One region of the Vibrio azureus genome, then DNA from elsewhere that is predicted to be linked to it. Evidence: predicted binding sites of a transcription regulator. Region 1 holds the regulator's gene; each other region holds the start of a gene.
What was found. Region 1 encodes CRP, which controls carbon source genes, mostly activating them, when cyclic AMP is high. Its sites were predicted from a motif close to TGTGANNNNNNTCACA; they were not measured.

Region 1 (5,488 bases):
TCGTGAAGGCACCGATTACGGTGCGGTAGAAATGTCCCTACAAAGCAAAATTGAGCAAGTAAAAACGCAGCTTGAGCATGATGAAGCCGTGATCGTCTTTTCAGAACTGCATGAAACCGTCGATATCAAACTGAAAGCCAAATAGTCTGCAGACACCATTTCTGACTACAAACATCGCTTTCCCCCTGTATCAACATGAAAATAACTCAGTCACTAGCTCTCGTTTGCTCACACTTTACCTTACTCCACTCGATGACAGGTTCGTTTTACGTGATATAGTGCTTCATCATTCGTACAGTGCAAAAGCGCTGTACGCTAACAGGTACGTTAATTACGACAAGGTTTGTCATGTCAGCAAAACACCCTATCATCGCGGTCACTGGTTCATCTGGTGCCGGTACTACGACAACATCTGAAGCATTTCGAAAAATGTTCAACATGATGAATGTCAAACCAGCTTGGGTCGAAGGAGATAGTTTCCACCGTTTTACTCGTCCCGAAATGGATGTTGAAATAAGAAAAGCCCGAGAGCAGGGCAAACACATCAGCTACTTTGGTCCGCAAGCCAATGATTTTTCCAGCTTAGAAGAGTTCTTTCGTCAATATGGCAAACAAGGAATCGGCAGTGTGCGCCGCTACCTCCATACGTTCGATGAAGCCGTTCCCTATAACCAAATGCCAGGTACCTTCACGCCTTGGCAAGATTTACCAGAAAACAGCGATGTCATGTTCTATGAAGGCCTTCATGGCGGTGTTGTCGATGGCGAAGTCAATGTAGCTCGTCATGTCGACTTTCTGATTGGAATGGTCCCTATCGTGAACTTAGAGTGGATCCAAAAGTTTGTTCGCGATACTCGTGAGCGCGGCCATTCACGAGAAGCCGTCATGGATTCCATTGTTCGCTCTATGGATGACTACCTAAACTACATCACCCCGCAGTTTTCTCGTACACATATTAATTTTCAACGTGTCCCCACTGTCGATACTTCGAATCCACTAAATGCCAAAGGAATACCAAGCTTGGATGAAAGTTTTGTCGTAATCCGCTTACGTGGCATTAAAAATGTCGACTTTCCTTACCTGCTAGCAATGATAGATGGCTCATTTATGTCGCGCCATAACACCATTGTCGTCCCCGGTGGTAAAATGAGTTTTGCGATGGAATTAATCGTCAGACCCATCCTACAGAAGCTGATTGAAACCGGAAAAATTGGCTAAAAATATGGCTATTTAGGTGTTTACTTTTCACTCCGTGATCATGTGCACAATTTTGCGTAAAAAATAGCAGGAATGACGCGATTAAAATCAAGAAATCAAACTCGAAAAAGGATACTATTTCCTGTAGAGACACAAGATAGCTTGCAGCATAGAAAAAGAGTTCTTATTCTAGTAGGCCAACGACACGCTTAGCTAAAATATGGACAGCGCAAGCATACCCTGCAGAGGAAGTGAGATATTATGGTTCTAGGTAAACCTCAAACCGATCCAACATTAGAGTGGTTTCTTTCACACTGTCATATTCATAAGTACCCATCAAAAAGCACGCTAATTCATGCGGGCGAGAAAGCGGAAACTTTGTACTACATAGTCAAAGGTTCCGTTGCTGTGCTTATTAAAGACGAAGAAGGCAAAGAAATGATCCTTTCTTACCTCAACCAAGGCGACTTTATTGGTGAGTTGGGCTTATTTGAAGAAGATCAAGAGCGTACAGCTTGGGTTCGAGCTAAGTCTCCTTGTGAAGTGGCTGAGATTTCATTTAAGAAATTCCGTCAGCTCATCCAAGTCAATCCAGATATTCTGATGCGTCTTTCTGCACAAATGGCACGACGCCTTCAGGTTACTAGCCAAAAAGTGGGTGACCTTGCTTTCCTAGATGTGACGGGTCGTATCGCTCAAACGCTGCTCAACCTTGCGAAACAACCCGATGCGATGACGCACCCTGACGGCATGCAAATCAAGATCACACGTCAAGAAATCGGCCAAATTGTTGGCTGTTCTCGTGAAACGGTCGGTCGTATCCTGAAGATGCTAGAAGAGCAAAACTTGATTTCTGCTCACGGTAAAACCATCGTGGTTTACGGAACTCGTTAATCCATAATCGAGTACTAAATCAACATGCAATAAAGTAAAAGCCACTTCATTAGTGGCTTTTACTGTATCTTAAACATCTGAAAGTCAACTGGGTACCTTCGTTGCTATCCCTTCACACCCTAGCCTACGAAGTGAGTAAGCAATTACTTATCCATATGAACTTTGCTGTCGGTACTTTCAAATATTTTATCTGCTGAGGCTGCTACAAACCCTGGGTACAACTTACCATTTTCCATTGGATAGCGCTTAGCAAACTCATAAAAACCACCCGGAACCAGCTCAGTGCCCTCGATGAACGTCACTGGGACTTTATCCGCCATCGTTGATGATTGTTCTAAAAGGACAGCTGGCGTGCCTTTTACTTCGCCCCCACTTTCATTAATAGTAAAACCCGATTGGCGTAAATAATCGTTTACTTGCATCACTTCATGATACTGACTTAATTGATTAACACTGACAGTGAAATGATTGGCACCATAGCCGTGAGCTGCCAACCAAGAAGCATATTCACTTTCCTGTGCTAACGTTTTAAAGTCTTCATAGCTGAGGTCCCACAAGCGGCCACCATAGAGAAATTCCGGCTGGGTCAACTGAGTGATATCAACCTGTTCAACCAGTTTATGCACGATGGCTTGTAATTGCGCAGAACAATCATTGACTTTCAGTTCACTAATAAACACCTTTGGTTGCTTTGGATCTGGATGTTCAAAATGGGTTGCAATCAGTTTTTTACTTTCAAACACATAATCTCCACCAGGCAAATAGCCAACATCTAAAAATGGCTGAGCTAAGGTGGCAAGTCCTAAAGGAGCAACATCAAATGTCCGCAAAGCAATATGATCATTAATCAATGGTTCATTTTCTTGCAGAAGTTGGTGAACTTTCGCCGCGGAGGGACAAAGACGATGAATATAATCTTTCCATAAGGAATCAAATAGCACATCGGGCGTCATGATAGCTCCTGTTATCAAATAAAAGTTAAGAAAAAAGACAAGCCATTGGTTTACTTCCCCCTAAGGCGAAAAATGGCGATCAACCTGTGACGTTTTACTTGGCGTTATTGATTGAAGAAATGTACAACGACCGCCAATTGAAAGCAGTTGGGGTAAAGAAGATTTCTGCGCTTTCAACACGCAACCAGCCACTTCACCCCATTTTCATTACTTGTGAATATTTTACAGTTCGATACCAGGACTCAAATTAGAAGGCAGCACACACTCCTGCCCTTCCATTGACGCCATCGGATAAGCGCAATAATCTGCCGCATAATAAGCACTGGGTCGTAAGTTACCCGAAGCCCCAGGTCCTCCAAATGGCGCATCACCACTGGCGCCCGTAAGTTGGCGATTTCGGTTAACGATACCGGCGCGAATATGGTCAACGAAATACTGCCACTCATCGTCATCGCTAGAAATCAATCCTGCAGATAAACCAAAACGAGTGTCATTGGCTAATGCTACCGCCGTTGCAAAACCATCGTAACGCACGAGTTGTAAGAGTGGACCAAAGTATTCCTCATCAGGCAATTCTGCGACGTTAGTGACATCGATGATACCAGGGGAAACAAACGCAGCTTGACCGGCTTTCGCTTCAATAAGGCTCCGCCCTCCTAGCGACTGCAAACGAGCTTGAGCTTCAAGAATATGCTGCGCGGCAGCAACTGATATTTGCGGCCCCATAAAAGGAGCAGGCTCTGCGAAAGGTTGATCAACTTTAATATTCGCCGTCGCTTGAACAAGTTTATTGATGAGCTCATCCCCTCGTTCACCGAACGGAATATATAAACGACGCGCACAGGTACAACGTTGGCCCGCACTAATAAAGGCAGATTGTATGATGGTATAAACCGTTGCATCTAAGTCATCATAATTGTCCGTGACAACCAACGGGTTATTACCCCCCATCTCTAGCGCCAACATTTTCCCTGGTTGACCAGCAAATTGACGATGTAAATGATGTCCGGTATTGGCACTGCCAGTAAACAAGACACCGTCGATGCCTTTTGCTTCTGCTAAAGCAATCCCCGTTTCTTTCGCTCCTTGGACTAAATTAATCACCCCTTTGGGCAAACCGACACTTTCCCACAACTTCATAGCCAACTCACCACTCCATGGAGTTTGTTCTGAAGGCTTTAAAACCACAGTGTTACCTGCCAATAATGCAGGCACTATATGACCATTAGGTAAGTGCGCAGGGAAATTATAAGGGCCAAACACGGCCATCACTCCCAAAGGGCGATGACGCAGCACAATTTGGTTACCGCCCGCTTCTCGTGACGACTCGCCTGTTCGTTGATGATAAGCACGGATTGAGATAGCAATTTTGCCCGCCATCGCAGCAGCTTCTGTGCGAGTTTCCCACAAAGGTTTACCCGTTTCTTTGGCAATCACTTCAGCAATCTGTTCACTGTGCTCTTTTACTTTTTCAGCAAATGCCAACACTATCGCTTCACGTTCACAAAATGGACGCTTTTTCCACTCTAACAATGCTTCGCGAGCAGCAGCAACGGCTTGTTCAACTTGCGACTCTGTGGCGCTATGACCTTGCCAGATCACCTCTTGATTATACGGAGATAGAGAGGAGAAGTGCTCTCCCTCACCCTGCACCCATTCACCTGCAATCCAATGTGTCATGCGTTTTATCCTTACATTCTTTGTTCAATTACTGAGGTAGAAAGCGGACAAAGTCCCCTTCTTTGACCATCAATACGGCAGCAACTTCTGAGGAAATAATCACGGTCTCGCTCTCCGTGTCGAACACCGCTTTGGTCGCTGTTGCTCGAAAGTTCTCAAACGATGTATTCGCGATCAAAAAATCTTTGCTACTGGCATGTTCAGATATCTGTACCCGTGCACGATAAGAATGACGTACCGATTCAATATTGCGCCTATCACATTCCATGGTTGGACCGCCGTCGAAAATATCAACGTAGCCGCGATTGGTAAAACCTTCGTGCTCTAATAGTTTCAACGCAGGGCGCGTATTATCGTGTACTTTACCGATAACCGCTTGAGCCTCAGGGCTGAGTAAGTTGATATAAATCGGGAGCTTAGGCATCAGATCTGCAATAAAGCCTTTTTTACCTATCCCTGTTAGATAATCGGCCAAAGTAAAGTCAATCGAGAAAAAATGCTCTTGTAACCACTGCCAAAAAGGGGAGTTACCGTCTTCATCAGAAACGCCGCGCATTTCGGCAAAAATCGTGTCGGAAAACCGTTCGGGATGCTCAGCCATCATGAGAAAACGACATTTAGACATTAAACGTCCATTTAATCCCTGACGGAACTTTTCACGAAGAAAAAGCGTACAAATTTCGCTATTACCTGTGTAGTTATTACCGAAAGTCAGAAGCTTTACGACATTATTGACACCCAATTTAGGTGAAGAGTGAACAACC
Region 2 (5,488 bases), 510 kb from region 1:
CAGATACAATGGTAGTCACAGTCGACCTCTTATTATTTCTTTTTGGATTTAACTCAATATATGGGGGAGGGGATTTTGGGATTCAAGGGGGGAAGGTAGGTTTAAAAGAAAGGACCTAGGACCTAGGATTTTAGGACCCTAGGATCTAAACCCTAAACCCCTATAGATTCTCTTTCCAAATCGAACATGGCTCGATTTTGGCGCGCTGGAGCTTGTGGCGATCTTTTTCTGCTTCACGTTTGAACTTGTAGGGTCCAAGTACAACGCGATACCAAGAGCTGCCGGGCTTTTTGATGACTCGACTGGTGATGCCTTGAAAGGCAATGGCCAGTTTACGATCTTCGGCTTGGCTGTGTTTTTTGTAAGCGCCGCATTGCATGACATAAGGAACTTTAGAAACCTTAATTTCTTTGGCAACGACTTCTATTTCACGCTTTGGCAAGCTCTCCACGTATTCCCATTTCTCTTCTGGTGGGGGTGGCAGACCTTTAGCAGGCTTTGCTTTGTGGGCAGAGGTCGTCTTAGATTGTACGACAGGCGCTGGTGGTTCAGGGTCGTTGTTAAGTAGGTAAAGCCCGTAGCCAAAACCGCCGACAAGGAGAATCGCTAACAAGCCACTTCGCCAAGGTTTTCTGCTGGACACTTTTTTCTTGGACGACTTTTTGGGCGCGCCACGCCCACGTCTTACATAATCTTTATTTGCCACGGTTACTTCTGGTCATCAAGGGTTCTGCCAAATATGTTAATCCAGAATAGCATCAGAAAACACCCTGTTGAGAGGAATCTTGCTTGTTCTCGATGAAAATAATAGAACGAAATAAACATTATCTACGATAGCATGCTCAACTTGTGGCGCACTTTAAAGATAGAGAATTTAGACCCCAGAGGTAACTCAGTTCGATACCCAAGTGACCACAAACTGAAGACAGCATCTAGGGGTGACTTGGGCAGAGCTCATTTCCAGATACCTTGTGGTAACTTGGCTCGATGCTAACGTCCTGGCTGAGCGGTACTGGCTCTTACGACCAATTCTGTATCCAGTAAACGTGAACCTGTATGGATCTCATGGCCTCGCAGTATCTCCAACATCATGAGGATCGCTTGGCGGCCAATTTCATAACGAGGTTGAGAAATGGTGGTTAATGGTGGATCGCAAAATTGTGAGAACTGGATATCATCAAATCCGACGATTGATAAATCTTGAGGAACACGGAAGCCAAGACGTTTGGCCTCTTGTACTGCACCAATGGCAAGCGTGTCGGAGTGACAGAAAAGCGCGGTAGGTGGATCGGGCAGTTCTAACAGTTTACGTGTGGCTTGTACGCCACCCTCGAAGGAGAATTCAGCCGAGACATTGTATTTATCTTGTTTCTCGATACCAGCTCGGCGTAGAGCTTGTTGGTATCCTTGCTGGCGGAATTGGCACAGGGCTGCGGTCTCTGGGCCAGAGATTTGCGCAATACGTTTATGCCCAAGTTGGGTAAGGTAATTGACCGCTTCAAAAGCTGAGGTCAAGTTATCAATGTGAACGGTAGGTAACTCAAGCTCAGGAGCAAATTCACATGCCATGACCATAGGTGGCAAGTTTTTCTGTTCTGACTTGCTGACATCAAAGGGCAAGTCGGTACCGAGTAGCAACATGCCATCCGCTTGCTTGGTGAACACATGATTGACTAAGGCATTATCGTGTTTGTTTTGTTGACCACTGTCGCCGAGCAGAACCAAGTAGCCATTTTCCATGGCAGCGTCTTCAATTCCACGAATGATTTCAGAAAAGTAAGGGTCACAAATGTCAGGCACTATCGCGACAATGGTTTTGGATTCATTCCTGCGTAGATTACGGGCTAAGGAATTGGGTGAATAACCAGCTTCAAGGACGGCATCTTCAACTCGTTTACGTGTCGATGATGAAACTTTTTCTGGGTTCATCAATGCTCGTGAGACGGTTGCGGTGGATACTCCTGCAAGCTGGGCAACATCCTTCATTGTCGCCATAGATATTTATCCTCTTGAAATATGCGCCAAAATGACGTGATTTTTTACTTTAGTCGTTATAGTCGACTCTATTTAGATTTTACTAATTTGAATAGTCTATTCATTTTTAGGGGGAAAGTTACGGTCTGTTTAACAAAAACCACAACCTTTGTGTGATTTTTCTCACATTCAAGCCGAATTTACCACAACTGAACGGATAACTAGCTGAGATCTTGAGGTTCTATGTCCAAGCTCCAGCGAACTTTCTTCGCATTGGGTAATAATTCTAGTGCAGGTTTTGCACTGGTTAATATTTTTTGCATTAATGAACGTTGTTGGGTTTGTAACAGCAGCTGCCAGCGGTATTTTCCTGCGCGTTTGGCTAAAGGTGATGGTGTTGGCCCGAGCACAAGACAAGTGTCATCAAACAGAGGATGAGATTCCAAAGTAAAGCGCACCTGACGTAAAAAATCTTCAACCAATTCACTGTGGTTCGCTTCAGCTTTAAATAAAGTTAAAAAGCTATACGGTGGCAGTTGGGCGAGTTTGCGTTCTTCCAATGCGGTCATGGCAAAGTGGCGATAGTCTTTCTGCAGTAGAGCTTGCAATAAACTGTGCTCGGGGTGATGAGTTTGTAAAATGACTTCACCGGGCTTGCTGGCTCGACCGGCTCGACCAGCGACTTGAATGAATAATTGAGCCAATCGTTCTGAAGCGCGGAAATCGCTGCTATATAGAGAGCCATCCACATCAAGCAGCGCGACTAAAGTGACGTTAGGAAAGTGATGACCTTTAGCCAGCATTTGCGTGCCGAGCAAAATCTGATACTCGCCTTGTCGGATTGATTCAAGTGCTTGCTCTAGGCTGCCTTTACGGCGAGTGCTGTCTCTATCAATACGAATGGCTTTGTATTCAGGAAAAAGCTCGGCCAGTTGTAATTCCAACTGTTCGGTACCCACACCCACAGTGACCAATTGGGTCGAGCCGCATCCATGGCACTGATGGATCACAGGTTGCTGCGAGCCACAGTGGTGACAGCGAATCTCATTACTGTACTGGTGGAAGGTATAATAAGCGTCACAACGCTGACATTCAGCAATCCAACCACATTCATGGCACATTAAAGCAGGAGAAAAGCCACGGCGATTGAGAAACAGCATCACCTGATTACCCGCTTTAAGGTGTTTGCGCATTTCAGCAATTAATGGTGCAGAAAGCCCACTCTCAAGATAAAGCCCCTTAACATCCAACACCTTGTTGGTTGTCGGGACGGCCGAGCCTGCTCGTTGAGTTAAAGTCAGGTGATGATATTTTCCAGTCAGGGCGTTATGCAAGGTTTCAAGGGCAGGGGTGGCTGAGCCTAACACGATCGGAACCTGCTCTTTGTGGGCGCGCATAATCGCTACGTCTCGTGCGTGGTAGCGCAAGCTGTCTTGTTGTTTATAAGAGGCGTCATGCTCTTCGTCGACAATAATAATCCCAAGCTCGGCAAAAGGTGTAAGTAAAGCTGAACGCGTACCAATGATGATACCGGCGGCTTTGTCTCGTGCCGAAAGCCAAGCATTGAGCCGTTCAGTATCATTAAGGCCAGAATGGATGACTTCAACAGGTACATTAAAACGACGTTTAAAGCGATTGATCGTTTGCGGCGTTAAGCCAATTTCAGGCACCAGTACCAACGCTTGCTTGCCTTGTTCTAGCACTGGCTTGATAAGATTGAGATAGACTTCAGTTTTTCCTGAGCCTGTCACGCCTTCTAATAAATAGCAGGCAAAGCCAGTTTGACTGTTAACGCTAGCAATTGCGAGCGCCTGTTCATGATTGAGTTTGGGTTTTTCTACATCGCATTCGACTTGTTGGCCCCATTTGGCAATCGTCGGCTTTTTTTCTATGCGCTCGACCCAACCTTTGTCTTGCAAAGACTTAAGCACGGTAGAGCCAATTTCTTGGTCGATGAAAGCTTGATGTGGAACCGGGCCATTGACCAGCATTTGTAAAGCACGATGTTGTTTGACTGCCCGGCCCAAGCCCTGCATCAGTTTATCTTTACCCAATGGCGTGATTTGCCATTCTTGCAAAGTAGCGAAATCCGCAGGCTTGCCTTTTCGTAAAGCCGCTGGCATTGCGTTGTGTAGGGTATCTCCGAGTGGATATTGATAAAACTGGCTGCACCAATGAAGCAAAGAATAAAGCTTATCCGGCCAGATTGGCTGAGAATCTAATACCGCTTTGAGTGGTTTAAGTTGCTCTCGAGGAAAGTCTGAATGCTCGACTAAGGCGGTAACGACGCCAACTAAGGTTTGTCGACCAAAAGGCACAGAGACGCGACCACCAATCAGCGGAAAGAGATGCCCAGGAATAAGGTAGTCAAATTGCTTATCGAGCGGGACTGGCAAAGCCACTCTGGCGATGGTTGGACGCATAGAATCTTAAAGCTAAATAAATAGGAATAGATAAACAGTTTATAAGAAGATGCGCTTGATAAGAAGAGACAGTTTACCTCATAAGCCAAACCGGCTTGCTCAAAGAACAAAAAGCAAAAAAGACCAAAGATAAAAAATGGTGAAATAATTGCCAAATGTGTTGATCAGGGCACAGTGATTCATTATTATACTGCGCCTTGAGATATGGCTTCAGCTATAAGCAGATGCGGTATCACATTTTTATATTAATTACGTGTGGTGTGCGGCTTTGATTCGTATAGCGACACGGCCTACTATTGAGGTTATCCCATGAAAGCTGGTATCCACCCAGAATACAAAGCAGTAAAAGCGACTTGTTCTTGTGGCAACTCTTTTGAGTTCAAATCAACTCTAGACAAAGAGTCTATCCACCTAGACGTATGTGACAAGTGTCACCCATTCTACACTGGTAAGCAACGTATCGTTGATACTGGCGGCCGTGTTGATCGCTTCAACAAGCGTTTCGGCGCACTATCAAGCAAGAAGTAATAGCCGACGCTATTATTCTTTCTGCTTAAAAAGGGCGCTACGGCGTCCTTTTGTGTTTCTGCTGTTCCCATTCCTTTATAGACCAGCTCATTTGTTGCTGCGTTCTATTTTCAGACCCAGCCCCTTTGAAGATTTAGCCCCTTTGCAAATTAGAGCTCCGTAGACTTAAGCCATTTAAGCTGAAATTTTATGCGATTATTTTTCACTCAGTGCTTGCATACTAAAGTGTGATCTGTATAATGCGTCGCACTGGTTAAGCCAGTTGTGAACCAATGAGCAATGAGGAGCGAGTAAATCTCCGGTTTTACAAGGTAATGTAGACTCAGCTTATGTTCGCGGTTAATACAATTAGCTATCTTTTCTTCGGAAAAACTATCCCCAAAGGTGACTTTGGCATGTAGGGATAGTTAATCGAAAATTAACTGACAATGCGTCCTAATCTTGGATGCTACGGTTTCACATAAATCAATCGGCATTCTCTCGTCTTAACGAGTTTGAGTGGCGATATTGTTTGTGTAATTTACTAATATTGGAGCTCTGTCTCATGCAGAACCAACGTATCC
Region 3 (5,488 bases), on a different contig from region 1:
GCTTTGTATTTCAGGCACCCACTTACGGACAAAGTGGCCTTCTGGGTCAAACTTCTCACCTTGACTGATCGGGTTGAATATTCGAAAGTAAGGCTGACCATCACACCCCGTCGAAGCGGACCATTGCCAACCCCCATTGTTTGCCGCAAAGTCGCCATCCACCAGCTTGGTCATGAAATACTGCTCACCCCAACGCCAGTCAATGTGCAAGTCTTTAGTCAGAAAGCTAGCAACAATCATACGTAAACGATTATGCATCCAACCTGTTTGATTAAGTTGGCGCATTGCCGCATCGACAATCGGGTACCCCGTCGTTCCATTTTTCCAACGTTCAAACGCTTCTTGGTCATAAGACCATTGAATGCGGCTTTCCCAAGGAATAAACCCCTCCCCCTTAACCAGCTTTGGCTCAAACACCAGTAAATGCTGATAGAATTCACGCCAAATGAGTTCACTGAGCCAAGTTGCTTTACCATCAGTTAACTCCTCTGGCGGCATTTCATTACACAGTCTTGCAAGACATTGCCTCGCAGATAAAGCACCAATGGCTAAATAAGGAGAAAGTTGACTTGTCCCTTCGATAGCAGGAAAGTCTCGTTGGGTTTGATAGGCCTCACTTCTTTGCCAAACAAAGGATCTTAGCTGTTCGATAATCTCAGTAGTGGACACCTTCCAAGCATCACTTGACTCACGCGGGTAAGTAAAAGCAACACCTGAATGATATTGTTCCTCCTTGAGGATAGATAGAACATCATCATCGAGTGGTGTTTGAGCAGCAGGCTGATAAATTGGTGATAGAACTAGGGACTTTAGCCAAGCACGTTTGAAAGGTGTAAATACTTTAAAGTAGTCACCTTGTTTGTTAAGTACGTATTTGGGCGGCTGAATGCACTTGTCTTCTACCAAATCTAAACGAGTCCCACGTGATGATAGAGCCTTTGCTACATCCTCATCCAACGCTTGTTCGTTGACTTCATAATGCTTAACGGCCACCACACTTGTCGCTTCTAACATGTTCGTCCATCGAAGCATGAGATCTGGAACCGCCTTAAAATCGGCCACTTCTCGATAAAGTAAAGGAATATTCAGTTGAGCAAGTTCCTGTTCTAGATATTCTAACCGACGAGCAATAAGATCCGCTTGTATCGGTGCCATGTGATGAGACTGCCACTGTTCTGGTGTTGCAACAAAACACGCAACCACAGGTGAGCCAGTCTCCAAAGCAGCCTTTAAAGCCATGTGATCCAGTGTTCTCAGATCGCGTCGAAACCAAACCACTATCATTTTTTTAAATCCTTTTTAATTAGAGGATAAACAGTATGAGGATAAATAAGTTTTAGGCTATGTGTGACAAAACATGCCCAAAAAACCGATCACTACAAATAATTCACCTTTTCAATTACTTGAGACACATTGACCTGCTGTGGATATTGGCTTCGCAATGTCTTTATCGATTCCACTTGCTTTTGCGGAAGTGCTTGATTAGAGAAAAAGAAAATGTTTCTGTATTGCTCTAGAGCCCGCTGTCCCACAAGGCCTGAAACATCATCGACGTGCTCAATTAAGGTCACATGATAACCTTGCTCACACAAGATCGCAGCTTGCAACCAACTCTCTATGGGACGTGTCTTTTCAAAGCTGACTAACAGGCATTTCCCTAGAGATGCCGCTTTGTTCTCCGCATCAATGATCAATAATAACCGGGTCATCAAACAAGATTGAAGTAAACCGATTTGTAATGAACGTAATGATGACTTAACTCGCTCCAGCGCCTCAAACGTTGGATTAATCAACTTATCAATCACAATACCTAGTGGATATTCTTTCATCACTTGTGCGAGTGTCGATTCAACTTTACCTCGGTTCAATTCAGACAACGCGTCCAATATCTTCCCAGTTTCTTCTAGTTGATATGAATCGAAAGTTTCGTCAGAACGTGGGACGCTTCCAAGCAATTCCTTTACTTTACCAATGGCAACCCCTTTCAAAAGCCAACTTTGGATTTCGCTAATAGTGTCAATGTCTTCCTGACGATAGAGACGATGACCCTTTTCTGTTCTTTGCGGTTGAACTAAATTATAACGCCTTTGCCAAGCTCTCAGAGTGACGGGCTTGACTCCCGTCATTTCTGATACATCTCGAATTGCATACAACTTTTTTTCTTGGCTACAAACCATAACGAAGTCTCATCTCCTGTGGGTAAGGTTCTAAATATTTCTGTTTTTGCAGATATGCGTCTGGATAGGCATTCAAATAGTGCTTAATCAGCGTGAGAGGCGCGAGCAGTGGTAAAAGACCAGTACGATACTCGCTGATCACATTCGCCAACTCCGCTTTCTCTTCAGCGGTAAGAGAACGTTTAAAATAACCTTGTAAATGCATTAAAACATTCGTGTTGTTCTTTCTGCTAGCACGGTTTTTAAGTGCAGACATCAGTCCGAGTCGATATTGATGGTAAAATGTATCTAGATCGTACGCTGCAACGTTAGCGACCAAGCGACCTAAAGCCCGATAGGATTCAGGGTGGTGTGCCATTAAGGTTAATTTATAGCGTGAGTGAAAATCAATGATTTTACCGCGTGAGGGCTCTCCACCCATTGATTGATAGAAGTCGTTAAGGCAGTAAATACGGGTAATAAAGTTTTCTTTGAGCACGGGATCATTCAAACGACCATCTTCTTCGATAGGAAGCCATGGCATTTTCTCCATTAATACTTTTGTATAAAGCCCTACGCCTTCTTTTGCTGCACTATTTTTACTGTACACCTTCACTCGCTCCATTCCACAAGTCGGTGATTTGGCGCAAACAATGTATCCGCATAACTGTTCATTCTGAAGTTCCGAGGTTTTGCTTTCAGAATAGGCAATCATATCATCTGTGTGATCCTTGCTTGGATCTTTGGTCTCAACTAAAGACAGTCGCTCTTCGTTGGTCACTAAACGAATTGTTGGCCGCGGAACGGGCATGCCAACGCCGACTTCGGGGCAGACCGAGACGAAATCGAAATAGTCCATGAGTTCTTTGGTGACAAAATTACTGATTTTATGCCCTGAATCGAAACGAACACGCTCGCCCAAAACACAAGCACTGATACCGACTTTGATTGTTGATTCCATAATCCAGACCCTATACATTTTTTTTTGTTGTATAACTTATAGCAAGCAATCTCAGTTTGTACAAGATATATTTTTGTATAACTTTTTTGAGGATAAAGAAGAGTGGAAAGTTTCAACACCTATTATTCGTAATTAGATAGAAAAAAGATCAATCGACACTCCATTCCAAGCAAGTGGCTCTCCGAGCGAAATACATCAAGTTAGCTGAAATCATTCCGAGATAAAGCCGACTTTATACCCAAGTAACCTCAAGATACTGTGTCCAGCGTCGTGACCTTTAGGATCGTATCAATTGGGTATATTTAGAATAAATAAATTCAACATTTTTGGTTAACATTAGTGACAATAAGTTAAATACCGCAGATTTTTGTGAGTTAAATCTCATGAACCTTCTCAATAACCCACTAATATCGACTTACTATGAGTAAAGAAACTCAACAATTTTCGTTAACATTGATGCTTTTACTGTAAAAAACGAATCAATATAAGCTCTTGTTTATACTGCACGTGTCAATGTAAAAACGTAAAACTGCTGAATTAGCTAACTTTGGAGAGCACTTATGCCAACCCCACACATCAATGCAAAACCGGATGATTTCGCTGAAACCGTTCTTATGCCAGGCGATCCTTTGCGTGCAAAGTTCATCGCTGAAAACTTTCTAGATGATGCAAAACTGATATGCGATGTGCGCAATATGTTTGGCTATACCGGAGTCTACAAAGGTAAAAAAGTGTCTGTTATGGGACACGGCATGGGCATTCCATCAAGCAGCATTTACGCACATGAGTTAATCAGTAACTACGGTGTAAAAAATATTATTCGTATCGGAAGCTGTGGTGCGGTTCGTGATGACGTGAAGCTTATGGATATCGTAATCGCGATGGGGGCTTCTACTGATTCGAAAGTCAATCGTATTCGCCTCAATAACCATGATTTTGCTGCTATCGCTGATTTTGGCTTGCTTGAAGAAGCCGTTAACCAGGCACGCTCTCATAAGGTCCCTGTTAAAGTTGGCAACGTTTTCTCCACGGATTTATTTTACACTCCTGAAGAGGCTATCTTTGCTAAAATGAGCAAGCTTGGCATTTTAGGTGTTGATATGGAAGCTGCGGGCATTTACGGCGTTGCGGCAGACTTAGGTGCCAAAGCCTTAACGATCTTAACAGTTTCTGACCACATTACACGCGGTGAACAGTTGAGTTCTGATGAACGCCAGAAATCATTTAATGAAATGATGAACATCGCTCTGGAAACAGCGATTAATATCTAAGCTCTTCCTTAGCCTTCATCAAACACCTTCATCAACAGATGTTAAGCGTTTCTGATGGCACCTGATGCACAGCCCATCAAAGCGGGTTGTGCATACCTTGGCATCTATAGATTGCTTGAGGTTACTTGGGTATAGCGAAGAAAGCCATGGAGGGCAGTCGTGTCAAATAATCATCTTCCACCAGCCGAGAATGGTTTACAACTCAACTTTTGTAAAACCTTGTCTTGTGAAAACTTTGGGGTCAGTGAACCTAGCCGCTATATTCTGCAACACACAAACCCTAAACGACCTCTCATGGTATGTCGTGGTTGTGGTGCTTTTCCACCTTTGCTCAATAACCAAGACGTTTTTCAGGAGTATCAGAGACTTAAAGCGGAATATCATAATGAGCTGCCTGGCTGCAACAATAGCCACTGTGCCAATTTTGGCCTTTCCTGCCTCAGTCATAAACATCTTTATCATGCTTTTGGCTACAGCGGTGACAGGCAACGTTATCGCTGCAAAAACTGCCAGAGTACTTTTGTTGATAAATGGTCAGGAGATAATTCAAATCTACGATTTCATGAGAGCCTGATTGGACTGATCTTTAAGGGCTATTCAGTTCGTGAAATCTGTCGTACCCTGAAGATTAACCCAAAAACGTTTTATGATAATCTCAACCACATCGCTAGCCGCTGTCGTAGAAAACTCGCCGTCACTGATGCTCGTTGGGCTAAACATGCACAAAATTACGAACTGGCTTCACACTTCGTGCCGCTTCAACCCAAAAGTAATAACGGTGTGTATTGGATTGCGTCAGGAGACGCACAATCTGGTTACGTTCTTTGTCAACATACCAATTATTCATCGACAGAAAAAGCCACGGGCAGTTCTGTACACAATCCTTATGATGACACCTCCCGTTTTGTCTCTCAGGAATATCAACCTGAAAACAATGAGCGCGTTTACTCACTCTCTCATTCTTTACAGCAACAAATTGATAGGCAATATCAAACGATCTTAGCGCGTTATAATGTCGAAGACCCATTAGGTGATCTTTCTACTTTTTCTTATCCTGCTAAAGGTGCTCTAATTCGACCTCCCTACACGGCATATGCTCA
Region 4 (5,488 bases), 240 kb from region 1:
CTGACACTCCGTTTTTACCAAACCATAGAGTGTATTGAAGCCAAGCAAACAGTAACATGAGGGCTAAAACAAAGATTCGCATATCATTGCTAACATTCTGTACCAGAAGGGAATAGATAAGTTGACATATATAGCATAAATGTACGTTTGCCTCTAGGGGATAAACGTGGCTCTCGGTACATAAGCTAACAAAAGTGCAAAAGATTCAATAACAAAGAATAAATGACAGTGAATATAAACTTATCCTGATAAAAATAAAACGCCCCGCAAGTGCGGGGCGTTAAAATAAGAAATGAATCTAAGCGATCAATTCAACCAAGAATTAAGCTTGACCTTTCACTTCTTTAAGACCGTTGAAAGGAGCACGCTCACCTAGCGCTTCCTCGATACGGATCAGTTGGTTGTACTTAGCAACACGGTCAGAACGGCTCATAGAACCCGTCTTGATTTGACCTGCAGCTGTACCTACCGCTAGATCAGCGATAGTTGCATCTTCAGTTTCGCCAGAACGGTGAGAGATTACTGCTGTGTAACCTGCATCTTTAGCCATCTTGATTGCAGCTAGAGTCTCAGTTAGAGAACCGATTTGGTTGAACTTGATTAAGATAGAGTTAGCTACGCCTTTCTCGATACCTTCAGCAAGGATCTTAGTGTTAGTAACGAATAGGTCGTCACCAACGAGTTGAAGCTTGTTACCTAGTAGTTCTGTTTGGTGCTTGAAGCCAGCCCAATCAGACTCATCTAGACCGTCTTCGATAGAAACGATTGGGAATTGCTCAGCGAGAGCCGCTAGGTAATGGTTGAACTCTTCAGAAGTGAACGTTTTACCTTCACCTTTCATGTTGTAGATGCCCGCTTCTTTGTCGAAGAACTCAGATGCAGCACAGTCCATAGCTAGAGTAACGTCTTTACCTAGCTCGTAACCAGCAACTGCAACCGCTTCTGCGATAACTTCTAGAGCTTCAGCGTTAGATTTAAGGTTAGGAGCGAAACCACCTTCGTCACCCACTGCTGTGCTGTAGCCTTTAGACTTAAGAACTTTAGCTAGGTTGTGGAATACTTCCGCACCGATACGTAGACCTTCTTTAAGAGTCTTAGCACCAACTGGTTGGATCATGAACTCTTGGATGTCAACGTTGTTGTCTGCGTGCTCACCACCGTTGATGATGTTCATCATTGGTAGAGGCATTGAGAATTGACCCGCTGTGCCGTTTAGCTCAGCAATGTGCTCGTATAGAGGCATACCTTTTGCTGCTGCAGCTGCTTTAGCGTTCGCTAGAGAAACAGCTAGGATAGCATTCGCACCGAAGTTTGACTTGTTTTCAGTACCGTCTAGGTCGATCATCACTGCATCGATAGCTGCTTGGTTCTTTGCATCTTTACCGATTAGAGCTTCAGCAATTGAACCGTTTACAGCTTCAACAGCTTTAAGAACACCTTTACCTAGGAAACGTGCTTTGTCACCGTCACGTAGCTCAAGAGCTTCGCGAGAACCAGTAGATGCGCCAGATGGTGCTGCCGCCATACCTACGAAACCGCCTTCTAGGTGTACTTCAGCTTCTACAGTTGGGTTACCACGTGAATCGATGATTTCACGACCTAGAACTTTAACGATCTTAGACATTGATGTTTCCTCTCGTTCAAATATAAATGTCAATTTGAAAGGGCAGTAGCACAGACTTAATCTACCGCCCGTATCCTTTTACTTCTCAAATTCGCCGCGAGCATTTTGACCCGCAGCTTTAACGAAACCTGCAAATAATGGGTGACCATCACGAGGTGTCGAGGTAAATTCTGGGTGGAACTGAGCCGCAACGAACCATGGGTGCGCTGGGTTTTCAATCATTTCCACAAGCTTCTTATCAGAAGACAGACCTGATACTTTCAGACCTGCTTTTTCAATTTTCGGACGAAGCACGTTGTTCACTTCGTAACGATGGCGGTGACGTTCGTGGATTGTCGCACTGCCGTAAAGCTCACGGGCTTTGGTGCCTTTTTCTAAGTGACATAGCTGAGAACCAAGACGCATTGTCCCGCCAAGATCAGATGTTTCAGTACGTTCTTCGACTTTACCTTCACCGTCTACCCATTCGGTAATCAAACCAATAACAGGGTACTTCGTCTCTTTGTTAAATTCGGTTGAATGCGCACCTTCCATACCCGCTACATTACGCGCGTACTCAATGAGAGCGACTTGCATACCTAAACAGATACCTAGGTAAGGGACTTTGTTTTCACGAGCGAACTGTGCCGCGCGAATCTTACCCTCGATGCCACGGTCACCGAAGCCACCAGGTACTAGGATTGCATCTAGACCTTCAAGAACTTCTACGCCTTTTGTCTCGACATCTTGCGAGTCGACGTACTTGATTGTGACATTCAAGCGGTTTTTCAAACCTGCATGTTTAAGCGCTTCATTCACTGATTTGTATGCGTCAGGTAGTTCGATGTATTTACCGACCATACCAATCGTGACATCACCTGTTGGGTTCGCTTCTTCGTAGATAACTTGTTCCCACTCAGAAAGATCCGCTTCTTTAGCTGTGATACCGAAGCGTGAACAGACGAGATCATCAAGACCTTGAGCTTTAATCAATTGAGGGATTTTGTAGATTGAATCTACGTCCTTCATTGAAATAACGGCTTTCTCTTGAACGTTACAGAATAGGGCAATCTTCTTACGCTCATTCGCAGGAATCATGCGATCAGAGCGGCAAACAAGAATGTCTGGCTGAATACCGATAGACAGTAGCTCTTTTACAGAGTGCTGAGTTGGCTTAGTTTTCACTTCACCTGCGGCTGCTAGGTAAGGAACGAGCGTTAGGTGCATAAACATTGCACGTTCACGGCCTAGCTCAACCGCTAGCTGACGGATAGCTTCCATAAACGGTAGAGATTCAATATCACCAACAGTGCCACCCACTTCAACGATAGCGATATCGTGGCCTTCAGAGCCTGCAATTACACGATCTTTGATGGCATTAGTGATGTGCGGGATAACTTGAATCGTTGCACCTAGGTAGTCACCACGACGCTCTTTGCGTAGAACATCAGCGTAAACACGACCAGCAGTGAAATTGTTGCGCTTTGTCATCTTGGTACGGATGAAACGCTCATAGTGACCAAGATCAAGGTCAGTTTCTGCGCCATCTTCTGTAACGAATACTTCACCGTGTTGAGTTGGGCTCATTGTACCCGGGTCAACGTTAATGTATGGGTCAAGTTTCATCATCGTGACTTTAAGGCCACGAGCTTCAAGAATAGCCGCAAGAGATGCAGCTGCAATACCTTTACCTAGAGAGGATACGACCCCGCCAGTAACAAAAATGTAGTTTGTCGTCATGTTTAACCTGAAATTGGTTGAATGAGGGAAATGGATTTCTTCTGGACGGGACATAAATATACCAGAAGCTCCTAACCGCCACAACGTGAAATCTATCACACTGCCATTTTTTATTTTTTGCTTCAAATCAAAGTCGCGTTTGCCTATGATTTTACACGCTCTTCTTGTTTAACTTGATCCCAAAACGCATCGAGTTCATCTAGAGTAAAGTCTGCTAAGCCTTTTCCGTGCTGCGCAACTTTAGTTTCCACTCCATTAAAACGCTTGGTGAACTTAATATTGGCCTTTGCAAGTGCAACCTCTGGGTCTTTACCTAAATGCCGAACCAGATTCACAGTGGCAAACAGCAAATCACCAAGTTCGAGTTCAACCTTGTCCTCATCAGGTGTCACTTGCAATACTTCTTCCATGACTTCATCTATCTCTTCCTTCACCTTATCAACAACAGGCCCTAATGTGTCCCAATCAAAGCCGTACTGAGCACACTTTTTCTGGATTTTTGTTGCCCGAGAAAGTGCCGGAAGTGAATTCGGTATTGAGTCTAGAACACTTTTTTCTACTTTGCCTGATTGTGCTTTTTCTTTTGCTTTTTCTTGCTCCCAGCGTGCATTTATTTCGTCTTCTGATTGCAAGGGCTCATCCGAAAAAACATGAGGATGACGTCGGGTCAACTTGCCATTGATGCCTTCCACTACATCAGAAAAGTCAAACAATCCCTGCTCTTTAGCAAGCTGGCTGTAAAAAATGACTTGAAAAAGGAGGTCACCTAATTCTTCTTGTAAATTGGGCCAATCTCTCTGTTGAATCGCGTCCACAACTTCATAAGTTTCTTCAATGGTATGCGGCACTATTGTGTCGAAGTTTTGCTTGATGTCCCAGGGACAACCCGCCTCGGGATCGCGTAACTGAGCCATGATGCTTTCGAGTTTTTCAATCGGATGTTTCATTTCTCTATCCTTTTATTCGGCACAAAATATTATTTGGCGCGCAGAGCCGCTGAGGCCCTCGTCTAAACATTGCCTGAAGTTCTGTAAATAAAAAGGTGAGCGACACCTGCGCTCACCTTCTCTAACTTTCTGTTAAGGCTTTCGTTGTCAGCTCTATTCGCTGGCCACTGATTAACCTAATCGCTTGACTGACATCACATCTTTTATTTGCTCAACGCGCTTAGACACACGGGCAAAGACTTCCAAGTTAGTCACTTCAAGATCAAAATCCATTACCGACATTTGTCGACGATAATCCACTCGACTCTTCATGCTGGTCACTTTGATTTTCTCGTTCGCAAGCAAAGTCGTAATGTCTTTAAGCAATCCACCACGTTCCATCGCCTCAACTCGAACAGTCAAAATGTAAGAACCAACAAAGCCACTTCCCCAAACCGTGTCAATAATGCGCTCTGGAGCATGGTGACGAAGTTCCTCTAACTGCTCACAATCACTCCGGTGCACAGAAATCCCTCGGCCTTGAGTGATGTATCCAGAAATTTCATCGCCTGGGATTGGCTGACAACAACGAGCCAAGTGTGTCATCAGGTTATCAACGCCCTCAACAACCACCGCATCTTTTTTCGGTCGACTTTGTGCCGGGGCTCTGTTTTCAGCCTCTTGAAGTTTTTCGAGCGCCTGCTGATCTTCTTCTTCTGCCGTTGGTTTATTGACCAGTGCATTAATATGATTAATGATTTGATTAATTCGCAGATCACCGCTGCCAACCCCAACGTAAAGTTCATCAGTCGTATTGATGTTAAAGCGTTTCAATGCGTATTGATCCGCATCTTTCAGCGACGCACCAATCTTGGCCAACTCTTGCTCTAAGATCTCACGCCCAGCTTCTAAGTTTTTCTCACGGCTTTGTTTTCTAAACCAAGCATTGATCTTGGCTCGCGCTCGCCCAGAAGTCACGAATCCGAGAGAAGGATTGAGCCAATCACGCGAGGGATTAGGTTCTTTCTGGGTAATGATCTCAACCTGATCACCCATTTGCAGCTTGTGCGTAAAAGGAACGATGCGTCCAGCGACCTTGGCACCAATACAGCGATGACCAACCTCTGAGTGGATATGGTAAGCAAAGTCCAATGGCGTAGCACCCATAGGTAAATCAACGACATCACCTCTCGGGGTAAACGCATAGACACGATCGTCG

Region 2: the regulator CRP is predicted to act here: its motif matches at 2,147-2,162, upstream of cytR (DNA-binding transcriptional regulator CytR).
Region 3: the regulator CRP is predicted to act here: its motif matches at 3,486-3,501, upstream of deoD (purine-nucleoside phosphorylase).
Region 4: the regulator CRP is predicted to act here: its motif matches at 3,428-3,443, upstream of BS333_RS11570 (CTP synthase).

Annotation. Positions count from the first base shown of each region.
Region 1 covers NZ_CP018616.1:2,804,062-2,809,549, forward strand. The annotation lists gene BS333_RS12755 (YheU family protein) at 1-145, shown strand, start outside; gene BS333_RS12760 (phosphoribulokinase) at 349-1,218, shown strand; gene crp (cAMP-activated global transcriptional regulator CRP) at 1,459-2,091, shown strand; gene BS333_RS12770 (DUF1338 domain-containing protein) at 2,235-3,044, opposite strand; gene astD (succinylglutamate-semialdehyde dehydrogenase) at 3,267-4,724, opposite strand; gene astA (arginine N-succinyltransferase) at 4,753-5,488, opposite strand, start outside.
Region 2 covers NZ_CP018616.1:286,315-291,802, forward strand. The annotation lists gene hslV (ATP-dependent protease subunit HslV) at 1-19, opposite strand, end outside; gene BS333_RS01410 (SPOR domain-containing protein) at 161-706, opposite strand; gene cytR (DNA-binding transcriptional regulator CytR) at 991-1,995, opposite strand; gene priA (primosomal protein N') at 2,196-4,397, opposite strand; gene rpmE (50S ribosomal protein L31) at 4,707-4,925, shown strand; gene rpsJ (30S ribosomal protein S10) at 5,470-5,488, shown strand, end outside.
Region 3 covers NZ_CP018617.1:380,826-386,313, reverse strand. The annotation lists gene phrB (deoxyribodipyrimidine photo-lyase) at 1-1,284, opposite strand, end outside; gene BS333_RS15475 (MerR family transcriptional regulator) at 1,377-2,177, opposite strand; gene BS333_RS15470 (YbgA family protein) at 2,167-3,117, opposite strand; gene deoD (purine-nucleoside phosphorylase) at 3,678-4,388, shown strand; gene BS333_RS15460 (hypothetical protein) at 4,548-5,488, shown strand, end outside.
Region 4 covers NZ_CP018616.1:2,561,807-2,567,294, forward strand. The annotation lists gene ftsB (cell division protein FtsB) at 1-82, opposite strand, end outside; gene eno (phosphopyruvate hydratase) at 323-1,624, opposite strand; gene BS333_RS11570 (CTP synthase) at 1,703-3,343, opposite strand; gene mazG (nucleoside triphosphate pyrophosphohydrolase) at 3,487-4,290, opposite strand; gene relA (GTP diphosphokinase) at 4,462-5,488, opposite strand, start outside.